DNA from 2 places in the Lysinibacillus sp. G1-3 genome. Region 1 is predicted to be linked to the other one. Evidence: a T-box and tRNA genes for the amino acid it is inferred to sense, from the RefSeq annotation. Region 1 holds a T-box; the other holds one or more tRNA genes.

Region 1 (3,287 bases):
AGTAGAATTAAAAAATAAATATGGTACGTATATTGTAAAAGGCAAGACATTCATTGATGCTACACAAGATGCTGATTTTGCTACAATGTCAAAAGTTCCATTTTTCATGGGTGGAGAAGATATTGGTATTAAGGATAAGAGAATGGCTGTTACCTTGATGCTACATTTAAAAAATGTTGATTGGGATAAGGTGAAAAAAGAAGCAAACTCAAATACTTTTGGTGGTGCTCACCTAAATGATTCAGTTATGTGGGGCTTTACAAAGCTTCATGATGACTATAAGCCAGTACAAGAAGGTACGAGATTACGAGGCTTGAATTTAGCAAAAGTAGATGATGAATATTATATTAATGCTTTACAAATTTTCGGAATCGATGGTTTGAATGAACTTTCCAAACAGGAAGCAATTGAAAAAGGAAAGAAAGAGACTGAACATATTTTAAAATATTTACATGAGAAGTTTCCTGGTTTTGAAAATGCAGAAGTTGTAAGTTATCCGGAGGAACTATACGTCCGCGAAACAAGACATATTTGGGCAGAATACCAATTACCGATGTCTGATGTTTGGAAGAACAGTGATCATTGGGATAGCATTGGCGTAGCTGCGTATCCAGTTGATGTACAAGCGCAAACGCCTCATGATTATGGATATGTTATTTCAGCTCCAAAACAATATGCCATTCCTTTCCGTTCTTTAGTGCCGAAAGAAATCGATGGCTTGCTTGTTGTAGGTCGTTCTGCAGGTTATTCATCACTTGCAGCGGGGAGTGCACGTGTCGTTCCAACGGGTATGGTGACAGGTGAAGCAGCGGGAGCAGCAGCAGCATTAGCGATTAAAGAAGACGTAACCTTTAGAGCATTGAGCAAGGACAAAAAACTCATCAATACTTTACGGGAAGATTTGAAGAACCAAGGAGCCTTTGTAGATTCTTTTGAAATGGATTATCCTTATAAAGATGAATGGTATGATAAATCTATTCAAACTTTAATCAATTACGGTCTTGTTGTCGGTGGTTATTCGAATAACTTAAATGTTGAAGATATGGCAACAAAGATTAAGTTTGCGAAAATGCTAAAAGAGGGCGTTCAACGTGTTAGTCCAGAGAAAATGAACGAGCTAAAGGATAAGCTGGATGTCGTTATCTATAAAGTAGCTAAAAAAGAAAAAAGCCCAATTAAAAGAGATGAAGTTGCAGAATTCTTGACGGAAGTATTAGTAGGCAAGTCAAGTGATAATAACTGGGATGTATTGCTTGAAAAAGGGATTATCAGTGAAAAATTAGCAAAAAGATTAACAGAAAACAAGGAACTAAAATTAAAAGAGTTGTATGCCATAATGGCTGATGTCATCCATTATTCAGAAAAGGAACATACCCACTAATTAGTGGGGAATGTTCCTTTTCCTTATAGTTATCGCATTCATGTATTCGTAATATGCTCTATCACTTTAAGTGCTCCATTGGAATCGATTCAATTATTTAAAAATGAAAAGACGGTTGACTAAAAAAAAGAACTCCTGTAAAATATTTTGAAATTACAGATAAATTCGACGATAAAGAGAGTAGTTTATGGAGTTACTGGAAAGCGAATTAGGGATGGTGTGAGCCTAATGCAGAAGCCATAAATGAAACGCACTTTGGAGAAGGTTCTCGAATTAGTAGTAGAGAATATCGGGGAGTCACCCCGTTAACAATGGAAAGTGGTCATATTATATGGCAACTAGAGTGGTACCACGGGATAACTATGCTCTCGTCTCTATTTTAGAGACGAGGGCTTTTTTTATCTTCATTTAGTATGAATTGTGCGCACAATTCAAAATCCGGACACTTTGTTTGTCTACAAGAAAACGGGAGGAGAATGAATATGAATACACAAATTGCAAAAAGTATAGCTGTGGCATTAAATAATGTGCTGTCAGTTATTGAAATTCAAAATTTACTGGAGAAACCAAAAAAATTGGAATTAGGGGATTTGGCATTCCCGTGCTTTACATTAGCCAAAAAACTAAGAAAATCCCCTCACACTATCGCGTCCGACATAAAAAATAATATAAGCTGCGATTTCATACAAGAAATTCAAGTAGTAGGTGGTTATGTCAATATTTTTTATCATCAGCCAACGATTACTCAACAAGTTCTTTGCAAAATTGTAAAAGAGAAAAATTTATACGGGACTCAACAAGAGTCAAAAGGGAATATAGTACTGGATTTTTCTTCACCTAATATAGCGAAGCCTTTTTCTATGGGCCATTTACGTTCAACAGTAATCGGTAATGCTTTGGCTAATATTGCCGAGAAAAACGGCTACAAAGCAATTCGCATTAATCATTTGGGTGACTGGGGAACGCAATTTGGTAAATTAATCGTCGCATATCAAAAGTGGGGAGATCAAAAGACGATTGAAGCTGCCCCAATAGAGGAACTGCTAGAAATTTATGTAAAATTCCATGAAGAAGCGGAGCAGGATAATTCACTGAATGAACAGGCACGTACTGCGTTTAAAGCATTAGAAGATGGGGATGAAAAGACGTTAGCTCTTTGGCAATGGTTTAGAGATGCATCACTCGAAGAATTCAAAAACATTTACGAATTGCTTGGAATTGGCTTTGATTCATTCGCTGGAGAAGCGTTCTATAATGACAAAATGGCTGCTGTTGTTAAGGAGTTGGAAGAAAAAGAACTGCTTGTGAAATCCGAGGGTGCTCATGTCGTTGAAATAGACAATATGCCTCCATGCTTAATAACCAAAACTGATGGTGCTACGCTTTACGCTACACGTGATTTAGCAGCTGCTTTTTATCGTAAACAACAATATGGCCCTAAAAAATCATTTTATGTTGTAGGGCATGAACAGTCACTTCATTTTAGCCAATTATTTAAGGTCATTGAGAAGATGGGGTATGAATGGGCAAAAGACTTGCAACATGTGCCTTTTGGGATGATTTTAAAAGAGGGTAAAAAAATGTCGACGCGTAAAGGAAAGATCGTTCTATTAACAGATGTACTAACAGAAGCAATAGCTACGGCGAAGCGAAATATCGAGGAAAAAAATCCAAATCTAATGCATAAAGAGAGTATCGCACAACAGGTTGGTGTAGGAGCGGTCATTTTTAATGATTTGAAAAATGATCGTGTTCATGATATTGAGTTTTCTATTGAGCACATGATGAATTTTGAAGGTGAAACAGGGCCATATATTCAATATACGTATGCACGTATTGCATCTCTTTTGGTAAAAGCAGATGCACAAAGTTATGAAGTATCACTCGAACCATTAGGTGAGCAAGC
Region 2 (3,287 bases), on a different contig from region 1:
AAAGAAGATTAATAAAACGCATAATGCAGAAACTGTCCAAGAGGTAAAACTTACATATTGGGCAGTTTTTTTGCGCTTTCATATTGAAAAAGTAAGTCCTATTTTTGTTGGATATTTGTACAACTTAAAATGAAGGCCAATGTTATCCTGTATCGATCGTCGACGGGAGGGATAGGAAGATTGAAGTGATAGGGAGTAGAGTCGAAGTCGAAGCGATGGGAGAAAGGGTGAAGTGGCGGAAAGAAAAGATAAGGCGACGGAAAGAAGAGGCTGACGGATGGAAAGTGCGGGGTGACGGAAAGAAAGGGTAAAGCGACGGATGGAAAAGCTGAAGTGACGGAAAGCAATACCGAAGCGACGGATAGAAAGGTCAAAGCGACGGAAGAAAAGACCGCGACGGATAGAAGTACTGAAGTCGTGGATAGAAACGACAAAATCGTGGATAGAAGATCCAAAGCGACGGAAAGAAGACCGAATCAGGGTAGACCCATCAAAGCAAACAAAAAAGACATCTCAGGAATAAACCTTAGATGCCTTTCGTCTTTTTTATTTACGGTCGTTGCGATCCATAATTTGGTCGATTAAGCCGTACTCTTTTGCGCGCTCAGCAGTCATGAAGTTATCGCGGTCTGTATCTCTTGCAATGACTTCAAGTGGTTGACCTGTACGTTCTGATAAAATACCGTTTAATTTTTCACGTAAGAATAAAATACGTTTTGCAGCGATTTCGATTTCAGTTGCCTGACCTTGTGCACCGCCTAGTGGTTGGTGAATCATTACTTCAGCATTCGGTAATGCGAAACGTTTGCCTGGTTCACCAGCTGCAAGTAGGAAAGCACCCATAGATGCAGCCATACCGATACAAATTGTTTGTACTTGTGGCTTGATAATTTGCATTGTGTCATAAATTGCCATGCCGGCAGTAATTGATCCACCTGGTGAGTTAATATAAAGAAAGATATCTTTATCTGGATCTTCTGCTTGTAGGAATAGGAGTTGAGCAACAATTGAGTTAGCAACGTTGTCGTCAATTGCACTTCCTAATAGGATAATACGGTCTTTTAGTAGTCGTGAATAGATGTCGTACGCACGTTCACCACGACTTGTTTGTTCAATAACTGTAGGAATTAAATTCATGTTAAATCCTCCTTAGAAAACTAAATTCGAATACTTTTGCTGAAAACTTCCATCGTATTCAGCTGTATCCTTATCATACACATTATAGTCAGGGAAGGTCAAATATTAACCCTGTTAAAGTGAAATAAATTAAAATAATTTTACCTTTACGTAGATAAATGATGCGCCTGAAGCCCGTACATTAAATTCCTTTCTAATGCGTGACGTACATTGGTGGCTACATTTTATTTACTAGGTATTTTGACACTTACTGTATGAAGATAAAAAAAGTTTAAATGTTTTACATTCTATAGTTGAATTATGAGCAATACGTTTGTATAATGAATAAGGTCATAAGTTAAAGTACAGTACACTATTTTGTCAGGTATGCTTCAAATGAGGATTATCTACATCATGCTTTTTGTTAAGCCTAGTGGGTACTTTTTTTTTGTGCTCAATTGCCCTCGTGGTGTAATGGATAACACGTAAGATTCCGGTTCTTGCACTGGGGGTTCGATTCCCTCCGAGGGCGCCATTTTACTGATTATTTAATATATTTTTATAACTCGAATTCTCCTAATAAGTAGTTTAGCAGCCTGCTTAGAGGAGAAAGAGAGGGAAATTAATGGGAATATTACCTAGTAGGCATTATTCCCGTATCTGTTCCTTTCAAACCTTCAAAAAAGCAACAACTCCAAATTATTTTTTAGTGAACATACTGTACGTGAAGACTAGTTATACTAGTCGAAAAAAAGAATCCTATCTGAGGGGATTCTTTTTTTTTGCAAAAAAGTAACATGTGCAATGGGTTTTGACCGTGGAGTTAGAGATCGTGTTGGCTAGTGGTTGAAGAGAGAAGCTTTTTGTAGTCCGCAAAACGAGCGAGGAAAATTTATAGTTCATTAAATAAGAGCAGCCCCTTGTGATGATACATCACATATGGGGCTGCTCTTGTTTTTTTATTATTAATGTAGGGGATTTGTTGTTGTGTCGAACGAATTAAGCATCGTGTGCATATCTTGTTGAGAATATTGTGGTACTTGATAGTAGCCATGCATATTTTGGTAAATAGATAATTCGTATGCCATTTCAATGCAGTTGGGAATACTATCAGCGACAACTCGTCGAACTACAGGGTTTGTAGTTTCAGTTGCGGCAGCAGTCATACATTTTGCTGCCCCTTTTTGAGCACCTAATAGGAAGCCAGAAATTGCTTCGTCGTTGAGCTCGCTTGCATTTTGCATAGGCTTTTTAGGTTGGCCAGGATTTAATCCATATTTAAAATCATTTCCTGTCTCCATTTGATAGCGTCCTGTAGGTACAGTAGGATCATGCCCTGTTTTAAATGATTCCACAATTGTGTTATACATACCTAATGTGAAATTATATTGGCGATCCAAAATGCTAAGTAACTCCGGATCCTTAACATGTTGACGTAAAAAGATGGATTGATTCATTCCAGCAATGATTTCGCCAATTGTTTCATGCATGTCCATTACCTCATGTCCACCATGATTTAGGCTTTGTTGCTGGTTGAATGATGTTTGGTTTGATGATTCATTTTGAAACGATTGTGTCAAAAAAAGCGCCTCCTATATATCATAGTTTTGTTACATATTAAGTATGGCACGTTAGACAAATTTCATACGGTATTGATGCGTTTGCTTATATGTAGAATAGAGATGTTTTTTTTGTTGCACATTAGTGGTAATGAAAAGAATGGCTCATCATCAAAATAAATAGTATTTCTGATTTTGAATGATAGCTAAAAGAAAGCGAAGGTGGTTTTAAAGTTGAAAAAAATATTTGGACCTATCGGAATTATCGTTATTATTTTAGTTGTAATGTCCTTACTATTTATACCAAAATACAATAGCCTTGTAACGGCCGAGGAAGGCGTTGATTCGAAATGGGCTCAGGTTGAAAATCAGTTACAACGTCGCTTCGATTTGATTCCGAACTTAGTAGAATCTGTAAAAGGATATGCCAACCATGAAAAAGAGGTTATCGCTAGCATTACAGACGCACGTGCACAAATGGGAAATGCTCAAAGTCCAAAGGAGCAAGCGGTTGCCAATGATGCATTGAATGGAGCACTTAGTCGATTGCTAGTAGTTGTAGAAAATTATCCGAATTTAAAGGCAGATGCAAACTTCCGTCAATTAATGGAT

What was found. The T-box of region 1 lies ahead of argS (arginine--tRNA ligase). A T-box ahead of a tRNA ligase gene usually reads a tRNA of that ligase, here a tRNA-Arg.
Region 2: it has a tRNA-Arg gene. The T-box ahead of argS (arginine--tRNA ligase) is inferred to sense a tRNA for this amino acid. The anticodon was not compared.

The regions. Positions count from the first base shown of each region.
Region 1 is NZ_JBWHYQ010000002.1:117,755-121,041, forward strand. It holds gene ACVYAD_RS02590 (FAD-dependent oxidoreductase) at 1-1,381, shown strand, start outside; T-box leader at 1,541-1,760, shown strand; gene argS (arginine--tRNA ligase) at 1,864-3,287, shown strand, end outside.
Region 2 is NZ_JBWHYQ010000017.1:4,657-7,943, reverse strand. It holds gene ACVYAD_RS17940 (HPr family phosphocarrier protein) at 1-12, shown strand, start outside; gene ACVYAD_RS17935 (hypothetical protein) at 292-585, shown strand; gene clpP (ATP-dependent Clp endopeptidase proteolytic subunit ClpP) at 547-1,137, opposite strand; tRNA gene ACVYAD_RS17925 (tRNA-Arg) at 1,577-1,651, shown strand; gene ACVYAD_RS17920 (spore coat protein) at 2,082-2,696, opposite strand; gene ACVYAD_RS17915 (LemA family protein) at 2,910-3,287, shown strand, end outside.